Regions from separate parts of the Flavobacterium sp. GCM10023249 genome, predicted to be linked through region 2. Evidence: riboswitches for the same ligand, from Rfam matches in the RefSeq annotation. Region 2 holds a riboswitch; the other holds the start of a gene.

Region 1 (7,954 bases), 350 kb from region 2:
CTTCCAAAACCCAACTGTAGCTACCGAAGAAGAAATTTCAATCAAAAAAGCGGTAACTATTGGTTTCTGGCAATGTTTAGCAATGATGCCGGGAACAAGCCGAAGTGCAGCCTCTATCATTGGCGGAATGCAACAAGGATTGAGCCGACATGCTGCCGCTGAATTTTCTTTCTTTTTAGCCGTTCCTACCATGTTGGCCGTTACGTGTTATTCGGTACTGATCAAAACTTACGAGCACAGCCAAATGAAAGGCTATGAATTAATTCTACAATCCAAAGAAACCATCACCATGTTTTTGGTGGGAAATCTGGTTGCTTTCATAGTAGCTGTTATCGCTATCAAATTTTTTATCGGTATTATCAAACAATACGGATTCAAACCGTGGGGCTGGTATCGTATTATTGCAGGTACTCTACTACTTTTCTATTTCACTTATTTTAAATAATTATTACTTTGTATTCTGCGGAAGATATATTAAACGGTCAGGTTTTACTGATTGATAAACCACTGACTTGGAGTTCGTTTCAAGCTGTCAACAAACTAAAGTACGCGCTAAAAAACCGATTAGGCTTACCAAAGAAATTTAAAATTGGTCATGCCGGCACCTTAGATCCTTTGGCGACCGGGCTATTGATCGTTTGTACGGGGAAATTCACCAAAAAAATTACCGAAATTCAAGCTCAAACCAAAGAATACACCGGAACAATAATGGTTGGTGCTACAACTCCTTCCTACGATTTGGAAACCGAAATTGATGCCACTTTCCCAACAGAACATATCACCGAAACACTAATTCAGGAGACTGTACATCAGTTTCTAGGGGAAATCGATCAAAAACCACCGGTGTTTTCAGCCATAAAAAAAGACGGAAAACGCTTGTATGAACACGCCCGTGCCGGTGAAGAAGTGGAAATTGCATCACGAAAAACCACTATTTACGAATTTGAAATTACCCGTATTGCACTACCTGAAATCGATTTCAGAGTGCAATGCAGCAAAGGCACTTATATTCGTTCGTTAGCTTATGATTTTGGTTTATCTTTGCAATCTGGAGCGCATTTAACAGTATTACGCCGAACCAAAATTGGCGATTATTCGGTTGAAGAAGCGGTTACTCCTGAAGCATTTGATAAATTGATACCAAAAAATGAAAAATAAGTTTTTATTTCTTTTTTTACTTTTATCAACACTCGTCTTTTCCCAAGACACAATACCTTATGGTTTAAGCCTTAAAGACTCCATAAAACCGAAATACGAAAGAACCAAACCGATAAGTCCTGTTTTTAAACAGTTTGAGATAACAACATCTTTTAGTATTAATGATGAGGATGATAATCCAATGACAGAGGATGACGAGAGTAAGCCATTATTCATTCCAAATAGTTTGGGATTAAAATATGGTGTAGGGCTACAAAAAAACAAATGGCTTGGAATTAGCGTCAATACCGGCATCGACATTCGATTAAAACTTAAATTAGTGGCGGTACCTGTTTTTGGAAATTTACGTCTTAGTCCTTTTTTTAGGGATGAAAAAAGCAGAATAGCCCTTAATTTGGGTTATGGAAGAGGTTACGCCATAGGACGCGGCGATATGCAAGGCCGATATCGTAGGATAAACTTGTCTTTTGAAAGCTACGATGATGTTGGTCTTTTAATTGAACTGTCTGAATACAACTTTAATTTTAACAACAAAACATCAACTGTAATCTTTAGTATAGGTGGTTATGTACGGATATTTTAAAGCTTCTGATGCCCCAAATGCTCTAAATGCTCTAACAAATTGGCCAACTCCATTTGGGTACTCAAACCTTTATCTTTCAAATACCAAAGTTGTAATTCCGTCTTAGCCGTTTCATCCACCACACCATACTGCGCTTTGTAACTTTTGATAAGATGGGTGGCTCCCTCTGGTCGTGGTCCCCAACTCGATTTTACTTCTAAAGTCTCAGCATCCAAAATAATGACTTTAGGGATTGATTTACTGCCATTGGTAAGGAAATGGTTCATTAATGTCTCATTCTCGTCTCTAAAGACCAATTTCAACTGTATGCGGTCCGATACAGATGCCATTTTAAACAAGATAGGAACAATTTGTGCCGCATCACCACACCAGCCTTCTGTCAACGTCAACCAAATGTACTTTTTCTTCAGTAACTGGATTTTATGAACAACCTCATCAGGAACCTGTATCGTTTTGTCCAAACGATTCATGCGGGTTTCATTCAATTGACTGTAATGCAACAATTCTTCCGTTTGTTCATTACCCGACGATTTTCCTTCCGCCAGTAAGTTAGAAACTCTCTCACGATATTCGGGATACGAATAGCTATTCAAAAAACACTGCGCAATTTCCGTTTTCATTTCCATCATAATTTGATGTAAATTTACGATTAATTCAAAATTCAATTGGTAACCAAAGACACAAAATATGGAAAAAAAACGCTGCGGTTGGTGTGAAAAAGACGATTTATACCGCAACTATCATGATAATGAATGGGGTAAACCGGTGTATGATGATGCAACTATCTTCGAATTTCTGGTTCTGGAAACCTTCCAGGCTGGACTAAGCTGGTACACCATCTTGGCCAAACGCGAAAACTTCCGAAAAGCTTTTGACAATTTCGATTATAAAAAAGTAGCTGCTTATAACGAAACCAAAATGGAGGCTTTAAAAGAAGATGCTGGTATTATTCGAAATGGACTCAAAATCAAAGCTACGGTCAGCAATGCGCAGGCTTTCATAAAGGTACAGCAGGAATTTGGAACTTTCTCCAACTACATCTGGGGCTTCGTAGGTGGTAAACCGATAGACAACAAACCTAAATCCTCACAAGATGTGGTGGCAACGAACGAAATCTCTGACAAACTAAGTAAAGACTTGAAAAAACGCGGATTCAAATTTGTGGGTTCCACAGTAGTTTATGCACATATGCAAGCCACCGGAATGGTGAACGACCACGTGGAAGATTGCTGGTTACGAAACTAAAAAAGGAGGTCAAAATTATTGACCTCCTTTTTTATACTATTGTACCAATTACTCTTTTATCAATTGGATTGTTTTTACATTTCCAGTACTGGTAACCGCTCGTAAGATGTATATCCCTTTCGAGTAGCGACTCAAATCGATTAAATTCGTTCCAGAATTTAAATTAGAGCTATAAATCGATTGACCAAGTACATCAAATATTTCCACCTTTAATGCTTCGTTAAAATTCAATGTAAAACTATGCTTAGAAGGATTCGGATAAACCAATAACTCTTTGGAAGTAAAATTATCGGTATTTAATGCAGTACATTCATCAGAAGAAAAAGTACTACTTGCATTCGTATCAGTAAAAACCCAGCCGTCACATGGTCCAAAAGGAAGAGTAGCCGAGTTCGTCCCATAATTATCTGGATTAAAACTGGCAACATTTTCACAGGAAGTGAACAACCAAACACAACCTACTGGTTTTAAAACCCATGCACTATTATCCCATACTATTTCATAGGATTCCGGAAAAGTACAGCTAGTTTCTGCAGTAAAAAAACTACAGTCAAGGTCATTGTCTGTAGCATAACGAGGTTTACCGTTTACTTCTCCTGAATAATAATATTTACCCGCATAATTTCCTGTTACAGTAATCGGTGGATGTGCAGGAGTTGTACTACAACCTGAGCCAGTAACAAAAGAAAAATTTCCATATCCAAAACCGTGCTTATAGGTTGAGTTTACCGCTCTATTGAGAATTACACCATTGTTGGAACCGTCAAAATTCACATCCAATTCCAATCCTTGTTCAGTGTTACTTACACAACTAGAATAATTGTCAAAGATCTCTGTACTGGTTCGTAAATCGTTCCAGATTCGTAAATTATCGAATTTACAATTATTAGTACCACTAAATGAACCAAGATTTATTCTCGTATAATTAGAATTATTATCATAAAATTCAATAGGTTGTGTAAAAACAGCATCCAATACTTGAATTCCGTTGACATACATTTTTATACTTTTAGTAGCGGTATTGTTCACTACAAATGCAACGTGATACCATTGTCCAACAGCAAACGAAGGAGTGCCGGCAATGGTCTCGAAAGTAGTACCATTACCCAATTTTAAAACCGATACTCCTGAAGCATCAACATAAAATTCAATCGGTTTTGCAACTGAAGAAATACCTGGCGCGCATAGGAATCTACCGTTACCATCGCTCGCTGAATTCAAATAAAAGTCATACTCAAAGGTAAACGAAGTTATATTAAGTGGAAATTGCGGACATCCGTTACAACCGGAAATCGTAAATGCCGAATTGGTAGCTAAATTAATCGCATTATTTTGTGCATTAGAGCCCAAAAAAGTGAAGAAGAAAAGAATAAGGCTGAAAAAATAATGTTGCTTCATAGATTAAGATTTATATTCGGGTGTAAAAATAAGAAAATTGCAAGGAAAGAGATTACTTATTATAAATCAAATTGTTAACGATTAAAAAAGACGTAAGATTTCTCCTAAATACGACAAATCGGAATACGTTAAAACCCTTTCTTTCCTTCCTGAAAAAAAAACAATCCATTTTTAAAAAGTGGGAGATGTAGCACTGATCTAGCACTGATCTAGCACTGATATAGCACTCTTTTAGCACATTACCCTTCAACAAGAAGGTTAGATTATTCGGTTATTGGGTTAGTATAACTTTAAGATAACCTCAACAACCATAAACCATAAATAATAAACTCCTAAATTCTAAAAAGTCGAACCATCTTAAATAAAAAAAACATACATTTGTCTCGCTTTAGGGGTGTCTACTCTCGTTTTCGGGAATGTAGGCTGAGATTTTACCCTCTGAACCTGATCTGGTTAATACTAGCGTAGGGAAAAGTAAGATGACTTCATAATGTGCTTTTAGGTACCATTGTAGCCATTCCTAAAGTTTTGTTATCTACTTAAAACAACAGGAATGGAACTAAAAATCAACAATCAAACCAAAATTTTCGAAGCAACAACGCTTTCCGTTCAGGCTTTGCTCGATCTCGAGCTGCCCAACAAACAAAACGGCATCGCTTTTGCCATCAATAATTCGGTAATTCCCAAAACCGACTGGGCAACTACAGTCCTGTCTGAAACCGACGATATTCTAATCATCACAGCCACACAAGGCGGATAATAAGGCTGCACGGGCGGGCTGTAAGCTACAAGTCCGCAGTCAAAAGCCTCAAAACACAGCCTTGCAAGCTGCTTCCTCTGGTCGCCACTTTCAAAACCTGTTTCTTACGGCTTTTACCTTTACGTGCTATCCGCTTCCATCCCTGGCAGGAAATCAACGCTTTTAAGAACTCATAACATATCATTCATAACGCATAACAAACATGACCAACGAAGAAAAAATCTCCAGAAAACCCTTTCCCAACTCAACAAAAGTCTATATCGACGGTGAAATCCACCCGATAAAAGTCGCTATGCGCGAAATTCAGCTACACGATACGAAATTATCGAACGGTGGTATCGAAAAAAACCCGCCGGTTACCGTTTACGATACATCCGGCCCCTATACCGATCCCAATGCCGATATCGATGTGCGCAAAGGATTGCCCCGTATTCGCGAACAATGGATTTTAGACCGTAATGATGTGGAGGAATTATCCGAAATCTCTTCAGACTATGGCAAAATGCGTTTGAACGACGAAAGTCTGAATCATTTGCGTTTTGAATACCTACACAAACCGATGCGTGCTAAAAAGGGAGCCAATGTAACCCAACTATACTATGCCAAGAAGGGCATCATCACTCCGGAAATGGAATATATCGCCATTCGTGAAAACCAACGTATAGAACAACTGGAAACGGCACAAAAAGCAATGCAATGCCAACACGCCGGAAACAGTTTTGGTGCCAATACACCGAAAAGCAAAATCACACCCGAATTCGTCCGTAGTGAAGTAGCCGCCGGTCGGGCCATCATTCCCAACAATATCAACCACCCGGAAAGCGAACCCATGATTGTGGGAAGAAACTTTTTGGTGAAAATCAATGCCAACATCGGGAACAGTGCCGTAACCTCATCTATCGAAGAAGAAGTGGAAAAAGCAGTCTGGGCTTGCCGTTGGGGCGCCGATACCATCATGGATTTATCGACAGGTAAAAACATCCACGAAACCCGCGAATGGATTATACGTAATTCTCCGGTGCCTATCGGAACTGTGCCTATTTACCAAGCGTTGGAGAAAGTAAAAGGAGTGGCCGAAGATTTAACCTGGGAAATCTTCCGTGATACACTGATTGAACAAGCTGAACAAGGAGTTTCCTACTTTACCATTCATGCCGGAGTTTTATTGCGCTTCATCCACTTAACAGCTAACCGTGTTACCGGAATCGTTTCTCGTGGTGGTTCCATCATGGCCAAATGGTGTTTGTTCCATCACAAAGAAAACTTCTTGTACACGCATTTCGAAGAAATCTGTGAAATCATGAAGCAATACGATGTGGCTTTCTCATTGGGCGATGGATTACGCCCGGGATCTATAGCTGATGCCAATGATGCCGCTCAATTTGCCGAATTGGAAACCCTAGGAGAACTGACCAAAATAGCATGGAAGCACGATGTGCAAGTATTCATCGAAGGACCAGGTCACGTACCTATGCACATGATCAAAGAAAACATGGACAAACAATTGGAACATTGTGCCGAAGCACCGTTTTATACATTAGGTCCATTAACAACAGATATCGCTCCGGGTTATGATCATATTACCTCAGCCATCGGTGCAGCAATGATTGGTTGGTATGGTTGCGCCATGTTATGTTATGTAACACCAAAAGAACATTTGGGCTTACCCAATAAAAAAGACGTAAAAGACGGGGTGATTACCTATAAAATCGCAGCTCATGCAGCCGATTTAGCCAAAGGGCATCCCGGCGCACAATACCGCGACAATGCCTTAAGTAAAGCCCGATTCGAATTTAGATGGGAAGATCAGTTCAATTTGGCTTTGGATCCCGACACCGCAAGAGAATTTCATGATGAAACACTACCTGCCGATGGTGCTAAAGTAGCGCATTTCTGCTCGATGTGTGGACCGAAATTCTGTTCGATGAAAATCTCTCAGGAAATCCGCGATGTAGCCGCCGCTGAAGAAGGCATGAAAGCAAAGTCAGAAGAATTCATAGAAACCGGTAAAGAAATTTACATCTAAGATGATTGTAATCACTAATCCAACGGCTGTTGCCAACGAAATCAATCACATCCATTCACTTTTTGACAATGGATTGAGGTTGCTACATGTACGAAAACCTGAATATTCAGAAGCAGCAATGATCGCGTTGCTGACAGCCATTGGAAGAGATTGTTGCAATCAATTGGTGTTGCATAGTCATCATCATTTGGCTGAAGCCTTCGGAATTACCCGATTGCATAACCCGAAAACAGGGACAGATGCGTCTGCATTTAGTTTCTCGATTGCAACACATTCTATCGAAGAATTCAATGCCTTGCACAACGATTATGACTATGCTTTTCTAAGCCCTATCTATCCCAGTATTTCAAAGCCAAATTACCAATCACAAACCAATCTCTTGACTGATATCAAACACCGAACCAATTGGAATACCAAACTAATAGCTTTGGGCGGAATAGCGCTTGAAAACATATCCGAAACCCTACAATCCGGTTTCGATGAGGTAGCCCTTTTAGGATACATTTGGAACAGTAGTAACCCTTTAGAAAGTTTTAAAAAATGTCAGCAAATCGCCCATTCGTTCTAACAATTGCAGGTTTTGATCCCTCTGGGGGCGCTGGTATCTTAGCCGATATCAAAACATTCGAACAACACCAGGTCTACGGCTTAGGTATTATGAGCGGAAATACCCTTCAAACGGAAGAAGCATTCCACGCAATGCATTGGACCGATATCGATTTTGTGCTTCAATCCATTCAAACTCTTTTTAAAAAATACGAGATCAAAGTGGTCAAGATTGGCA
Region 2 (7,954 bases):
TTCTTCTATTAATATCTTCTTGTGTGATCACATGTCGTGCTGTAAACGTAGTACTATCGGTCGTTCCCGGAGTTAACGTAGCGATAGGACCACCTAAAACTGTAGCATTTGAACTTGTCACCATGACATTAGTCAAATCTGAAGACCTATTGTTCTTTACACTTATTTGGTAATCGATAACATCTCCAATGCTTGTATATCCGTCCCCATTTAAATCGACATATTCCCCTAGTGCATTTATATCCAAAGAAGTAATCTGAACAATCAAATGATAACTACATCCCATGCTATCCGTAACAATTAATTGGTAATATCCAGATTGTAAACCTGTGAAAACATTAGCCGTTTGCGAACCTATTATAGGTCCACCATTCATGGATAAAGTATACGAATACCCGGGAACTCCTCCTGTGGTAATCACTGTGATAGTATTCCCATCGACTATAGCAGTGGCAACTAGCACTGCGGGCTGACTAACGCTTGCCGAACCGAATGCTGTTTGTCCATTGGAATCGGTAATAAGAAACCCATAAGTTCCCGGAGGCAGAGCAACAAATCGGAATGTTGAAGCGTCCACTTGTTGAGTAACCCCAGCTGGAGGGGTTAGTGCTATAGTATAAGGAGCACTACCACCAAAAGCAGTGACGGTTAAACTTCCGTCTGCACCAAAACAACTTGCGTCTTGAATATTCAAATAATAATTAAGCTGCGAGTACATGGCATTACCACACAACAATACCAACAAGAAGAATAGTTTTTTCATCATAAATACGGTTTTATGCAATTTAAGGTCCGACAAAAGTACCAAAAAAAAGAGCCCTTTAACAGAATAAAGCACAGCTATTCCGTTTATTAGTTCCTTATTGTCAAATCTATGGTATGCAATACTATTGTTTAACCACTTTGATTGTCGATTCTTGCTGACCCGCTCTGATGGTAATGAAATACAAGCCATTGGCCAATGATGTGACATCGGCTATCACAACAGAATCGTTCACAGACTTTTTCAAAACAGTTTTTCCGGTTACATCTACCACATTAAGTGAATCAATTCTATTACTACTATCTTTTAAGGCAATGGTAACCATTCCAGTAGTAGGATTCGGATAAAGTGTAAAAGCACTTTGATCAAAGTCATCAGTACTTAAAGCACTTACAAATTCCGTCGTATACGTATTGGTCACAATCGCCGGATTGAAATCAAAATAGATCGAAGCTGTATTGGGTATATTATCACCAATAGCATACCCTGGTTTTGGTTTTATTTTGAAAGTAATATAACCATGCCCTATCCTTGTATTGGCAACAGAAGGGGGAAGGTCAATACCTTCAAAACTCCAATTTAAGGTATTACCAACACGTTTCATCATATATCCATGACTTGCATCAACCATCTTAACGGAAGTTTCATCCAATTTGGCATCGAGAACATCAACTACTTTTACATTTTCAGCCTGATATGTTCCTGTATTTTCAAATTGAATGGTATAGGTCAGATAATCATTAGACGTAAAATCGGCATGAAGTATTTTACCACCATGTGCTTCTGTTTTATCATTGGGATCATATGAACCCACAATAGTTTGAGCTACTGTAGCTGAATTATTCCCAGCGTTTGTATCGTTGACAGGAACTGTTGCTGAAACTGAATTCGTGAGCAGTTGCCCTAGGTTAGCCGTAGGAATCGTTGGGACTTGCATCGTGACAATAACATATCGCGTTTCTCCAGATAAAAGGTTGGTAAAATCATAGGTAAAACCATTAGTTGTATTGATTGCTCCAGCCTCTGAAATAGTGGTTATCGTAACATTAGCATCTTTAGTAAAACTTATTGTTCCTGATGCAACAGTTAGATTTCCGTTATTTCTGTACATAATTCTATTCTGATATGTAAATCCGGGTCTCGGCGGAGTTCCGTTTTGAGAAATTGCCGTTTCCAAATCTGAAAAAGGCGCTTGGGTTACCGGAAAACTATACAATGTTACTCCTGAATTGGGAATATAACCAACATTGGCATAACCCGTTGTGGTCAAATTATACTGAGAAGCAAATTCCGGATTGATGGCATACGTCAAATCATACGAATTAGCCGAATTGGATTCATTGATAAAGTAATCTCCGTTAGATGATGTAACATGATTCACGACACCACTGTTGTTCAGTTCATACCCAAACTGCCCGTGGGTAAAGTACGGCTCATTGACTTCTTTGGTTCCGTTAGCATTGGAATCTATAAATGCATTCATCAGGATTCCTTCATTGACCACTGTAATAGTTACTGTGGCAGTATCATTAATTACCGGACTATTCGTGGCAAATATCATATAGTCAAAAGTATACACTCCGTTTGGAGTTCCTGACAAGACACTGACTGTCCCGTTTGGATTCAAAATAAAACCACTGGGTACTGAGGACGACGATAAAACAAAAGAAGATGGATTTATCAAGTTGGATCCCTGGAAGTCATTACTCAAAACCGAATAAGTTGAAGTCGAAATACTTCCGTTCACAGGATAAACAGTAACCGCATCATCGTTGGCAATAACCGGATGTATGGTGACAGTAGTTGTTCCTCTACATCCATTTTGACTTACTACAACGATAGTGTAAGTCCCTGGTGGAACATTGGTAAACACACCCGATGACTGAAAAGGTGTTGTTATAGGTGACTCAATAGCAAATCTAAAAGGTGCAGGTCCGCCTGAAGGAGTCGCTACTATGTTGTTATTGATCACAGTTGCCGTCACAGTCGGCGGGAAAGGTGATGCAATTGTAAGAGGACTGGAAAGGGTCATAGCTCCTGATACCACATCTTTTACTGCAAAAGTATAAACCCCTGACTGTACTACATTAAAGGTATTAGACGATTGAAATGTAACCCCATCGATTGAATACTCATAATTACCTGATCCGCCTGTAGCAGACACAAATACTGATGCACTGTCAACACAGCCTAAATCTCTTGTTATAAATGCGGAACAATACAAGGGAGAATTTGCACCATAAGTCAAAGGCCCTGCCCATTCGGCACTGGAACCTCCCGGGCAAAGCATTCTTACATATACATCATATTGTGTACTGGGAACAGCACTATCGAGTATAAAAGAATTGCCAGGAACCGTTATAGTCCCGGCAGGAGGCGTTGGATTATTTGTAGGCGCCGTTGTACCCGCAGGAACTATCAGCAATAGCCATGAATCACTACCAAACGTACTGGGTTCCCAATCTGCAACAATCTGTCCTCCGGTTGTAGTAAATATTCTGAAATCACCAGGAGCAGGACATATTTGAGCGAATGATGTTAGTATACTCCCGAAAACAAACAACAATACAACAAGATAGTTTTTCTTCATAGATTGGGTTTTATATTTTAAAGCGAATAAAGATACCGAAAAAAAGAATACAAGATAAATTGCAACGTTCTTAACTATCATTTCATTAACCTTTACCTTTTGATTAAACCGTTCTCGCTTTTCAATTTATATAGTAGGCTTTAATGTATGTAGCAAATCAATTATAGTGATGATAAAAAATTCACATCTTATTTTGAATCGTAAAGCAACTAGAAAAACATCTCCAAACATCACACTTTTCCTTTGTGAGAATACCCTATAAATTAATGGAACAATTCTTATCTTTGAAACAAATAAAACCGAATGACTTCTTCCCCACCTTTAAAAATATACTTTGCAAGTGATCAGCACTTGGGAGCACCGACACCTGAAGCCAGTTTTCCGCGTGAACAAAAATTTGTAGCCTGGCTGGATGAAATCAAACACGACGCAGAAGCTATATTCCTATTGGGTGATCTCTTCGATTTTTGGTTCGAATATAAAACTGTTGTTCCTAAAGGTTTTGTACGTGTTTTGGGCAAATTGGCCGAAATTCGCGACAGCGGTATTCCCATCTATTTCTTTGTGGGCAATCACGATTTGTGGATGGACGATTACTTTCAAATGGAATTGAACATTCCGGTATACCATACTACCAAAGAATTCAACTTTAACAACAAAACCTTTTTAATTGGACACGGAGACGGTTTAGGTCCTGGCGACAAAGGATACAAACGGATGAAAAAAGTGTTTACCAATCCATTTTCAAAATGGTTGTTCCGATGGTTACATCCGGATATTGGCGTAAAACTGGCGCAATACCTTTCGGTTAAAAATAAATTGATTTCAGGTGCTGAAGACGTGAAGTTCCTGGGTGAGGAAAACGAATGGCTGGTGCAATATGCCAAACTAAAACTTACCTCAAAACACTATGATTATTTTGTTTTCGGACACCGCCATCTTCCCTTGGAAATAGATCTGAATGAAAATTCCAAATACATTAATTTAGGCGACTGGATTGGGCATTTCACCTACGGTGTTTTTGACGGAACCAATTTCAAAGTTGAAAAATATTAATTCGTTTTTTATTTCTTTAAAATTGAAGTACTTTTGTGCCGTCTCAAAGGGGTGCTCTAAATAACGAGCTGAGATTATACCCAATGAACCTGGAACAGGTAATGCTGTTTAGGGAAGGGCTGAGCGTTACGAAATGTCCAGCGGATATTTAGCGAAAGAACCGGCTGATAAAGCGGCCTTTCCATTAACGTTTCTGCGAGAAAATCATTATTTAATTTTAACAGAATAATTACCCCTTTTATTTGTAAACCATTTTACGAATGAAAAATGTATTCAAGAGTATTTCGTACCGCTTACGAGACACACAATCAGTCGGAAAAGGCTTCCTCATTTTTGCCTTTTTTGTTCTATCAACTCCTTCTTTTGCACAAGAAGAAACCAAAGATTCAACCAAAACAAAATCCTTAGAAGAAGTAATCGTAAAAGCCACTAGAGCAGACGAAAAAACACCGGTAACTTTTTCCAATTTCACCAAGAAAGATTTCTCTAAAAGAAATCTGGGCCAAGACATTCCGGTATTAATGAATTACCTACCTTCTGTAGTTACCACAACCGATGCCGGAAACGGAGTAGGCTACACCGGAATCAGAGTTCGTGGTAGCGATGCAACTCGCGTTAACGTAACCATCAATGGTATTCCCTACAATGATTCGGAAAGCCACGGAACGTATTGGGTAAACATGCCCGATTTTGCTTCATCTACAGAAAGCATTCAGTTGCAACGTGGTGTAGGAACCTCAACCAACGGAGCAGGTGCTTTTGGAGCCAGCTTAAATTTAGCCACAGAATCTTCTACAAAAGCAGGTGGAGAAATTGCCAACTCTTACGGAAGCTTCAATACCCATAAACATACCGTAAAATTCAGTACCGGATTATTGAACGAACATTTTGAATTGGCTGGACGCTTATCTCAAATTAAATCAGACGGATACATCGACAGAGCCTTTTCGGATTTGAAATCGTATTTCTTACAAGGAAACTACAGCAATAAAAAAACCAAAATCAAAGCATTGATTTTTGGCGGAAAAGAACATACTTACCAAGCTTGGAACGGATTGGATGCTGCCACATTGAAAGCAGACCGAACCTTCAATTGGGCGGGATACTATACTGATGAATCAGGCAATGCTCGTTTTTATGACAACGAAACCGACAACTACCAACAAGATCATGCGCAATTGCATTGGAACCAACAATTGAACAACAATCTTGACCTTACGATGGCTTTGCACTACACCAAAGGAAAAGGCTATTACGAAAACTACAAGGAAGATGCCGATTTTAGTGATTATGGCATGACATCGGTTGCAGGACAAACCACGACTGATTTAATTCGTCAGAAGTGGTTAGATAATAATTTTTACGGTACCACTTTCTCATTAAACTACAAAAATGACAAAATAGATGTGGTTTTTGGAGGTGCTGTCAACAAATACGAAGGCGATCACTTCGGAAAAGTAATTTGGGCGCGTTATGCCTCCAATAGTGAATTAGGTGATAAATACTATGATGATTACGGCAACAAAACCGACGCCAATGCCTTTTTAAAAGCAACCTACAAAGTTCTAGATAAATTAAGCTTATATGGCGACCTTCAGGTGCGTAATGTAAACTATGAAGCAACAGGTGTTCAAGCTTCTAAAGTGACTGACAATTTCAACTTCTTTAATCCTAAAGCAGGATTAACCTACGAATTCAATGCCAACAACAACCTGTATTTTTCCTACGCTAAGGCACACCGTGAACCGAACAGAACCGACTACGAGAATGGAACACCAAAACCAGAGAAATTAGACGATTTTGAATTGGGATGGAGATATCAAAACGAAAAAGTAAAACTAAACTTAAATGGTTACTACATGGCCTACAAAGACCAATTGGTACTCACTGGAAAGCTAGACGATGTAGGATCTCCAATTCGTGAGAATAGTGGTGACAGTTATCGTTTAGGAATTGAAGCTGATGCAAGAATTGTGCTTTCTCAAAAATGGACTATCGCACCTAACATCAGTATTAGCGAAAGTTTGAATAAAGATTTCTACACCGATGCTTCAGGAACATTAGAATCATTAGGAAATACTAACATTGCGTATGCTCCAAAATTCATCGTGGGGAATAGCATCAATTTTAGCCCAATAAAAAACATCAACATTGCAGTATTATCGAAATTTGTAGGCAAACAATACTTGAATAATAACAATGACAAAAGTTCGTATTTGAGTGATTACTTCATCAATGACTTTAGCTTCAGTTGGGATATCCCAGTGAAAAATGTATTTAAAGAAATTAGTATTACTGCTTTGTGCAATAACATTTTTGATAGAGAATATGTTTCAAATGCTTTTGACTATGGTGGAGGTTACATCTACTATTATCCACAAGCAGGTGCCAACTTCCTTACTGGAGTAACATTGAAATTCTAAAATTAAAAAGGAGCCAATTGGCTCCTTTTTTAATTGTACACTCGAATGATGTCACCCATAACCTCAGTACGATAGTATTTTAGTGGATAGGTTCCGCCATTGACAGCAGCTCCGGAATACAAACTGTACTCATAATTTTCACATGAGCATTTCACATTGATTCCGTTAATAGCCATCTGAGAACAGCTACTTGGCTCGTGGCTGGGACAACTCACCTCAAAAGCGTTATAAACACCCTCACCCACTTTCATCACTACAATCCCTTTCACACCAACACCTACATCGGTAATAATTATAGGATTACTCACAAACTTTAACGAGTTGTAAGCGGGAAAATTGGTATTGATCTCTTTCGAAAAACCAACATTCGGCAAGTGCGGATTTCCATTATTCGCTCCATCTGGACTACACGAAAAAAACACAAGACACAGGAGGATTAAAATCTTCTTCATTTAATTGTATAAACTTGTTCAGAACAAATTTAATTTATTTACATTTGTATAACGCACAAACAAACAAATAAATTATAAACTGAAAAAAAATAGTATCTTTGTATAAAGAAATCCCGTCGCGATGGGATTTTTTCTATTTATATAAATAATGACGTTATGAGCACAGTATCTTATTACACAGCCGCAGGATTAAAAAAACTAAAAGACGAGTTAGATCAACTTAAAAATATTGAACGTCCAAAAGCTTCACAGGCTATAGCTGAAGCTAGAGACAAAGGAGACTTATCAGAAAACGCAGAATACGACGCTGCAAAAGAAGCACAAGGATTATTAGAGATGAAAATCTCTAAAATGGAAGAACTATATGCTAATGCCCGTTTGATTGACGAATCTCAATTAGACACTTCAAAAGCATTGGTGTTATCACACGTAAAAATCAAAAACCAAACCAATGGCATGACTTTGTCTTACCAATTGGTTGCTGAAAGCGAAGCAGACCTGAAAAAAAATAAAATTTCAGTAACCTCTCCAATTGGAAAAGGCCTTTTAGGAAAATCGGTTGGGGAAATTGCAGAAATCCAAGTACCTAATGGCATCTTGAAATTTGAAGTATTAGAAATCACCAGAGACTAATCCAAAAAACTATGGCCTCAATATTCACTAAAATAGT

The links. Region 2 has a riboswitch for thiamine pyrophosphate ahead of ACFO7M_RS05490 (TonB-dependent receptor). Riboswitches for the same ligand answer to the same signal wherever they lie in the genome.
Region 1: linked by a shared signal. The riboswitch ahead of thiS (sulfur carrier protein ThiS) and the one ahead of ACFO7M_RS05490 (TonB-dependent receptor) in region 2 are both predicted to bind thiamine pyrophosphate.

Annotation. Positions count from the first base shown of each region.
Region 1 covers NZ_JBHSHZ010000006.1:548,282-556,235, forward strand. The annotation lists gene ACFO7M_RS04000 (undecaprenyl-diphosphate phosphatase) at 1-445, shown strand, start outside; gene truB (tRNA pseudouridine(55) synthase TruB) at 454-1,158, shown strand; gene ACFO7M_RS04010 (hypothetical protein) at 1,148-1,741, shown strand; gene ACFO7M_RS04015 (thioredoxin family protein) at 1,738-2,361, opposite strand; gene ACFO7M_RS04020 (DNA-3-methyladenine glycosylase I) at 2,429-2,986, shown strand; gene ACFO7M_RS04025 (LamG-like jellyroll fold domain-containing protein) at 3,035-4,384, opposite strand; TPP riboswitch at 4,765-4,872, shown strand; gene thiS (sulfur carrier protein ThiS) at 4,938-5,144, shown strand; gene thiC (phosphomethylpyrimidine synthase ThiC) at 5,347-7,170, shown strand; gene ACFO7M_RS04040 (thiamine phosphate synthase) at 7,172-7,738, shown strand; gene ACFO7M_RS04045 (hydroxymethylpyrimidine/phosphomethylpyrimidine kinase) at 7,711-7,954, shown strand, end outside.
Region 2 covers NZ_JBHSHZ010000006.1:896,675-904,628, reverse strand. The annotation lists gene ACFO7M_RS05505 (DUF7619 domain-containing protein) at 1-766, opposite strand, end outside; gene ACFO7M_RS05500 (DUF7619 domain-containing protein) at 888-3,353, opposite strand; gene ACFO7M_RS05495 (UDP-2,3-diacylglucosamine diphosphatase) at 3,657-4,409, shown strand; TPP riboswitch at 4,447-4,541, shown strand; gene ACFO7M_RS05490 (TonB-dependent receptor) at 4,670-6,832, shown strand; gene ACFO7M_RS05485 (Rieske (2Fe-2S) protein) at 6,862-7,284, opposite strand; gene greA (transcription elongation factor GreA) at 7,441-7,917, shown strand; gene ACFO7M_RS05475 (HIT family protein) at 7,929-7,954, shown strand, end outside.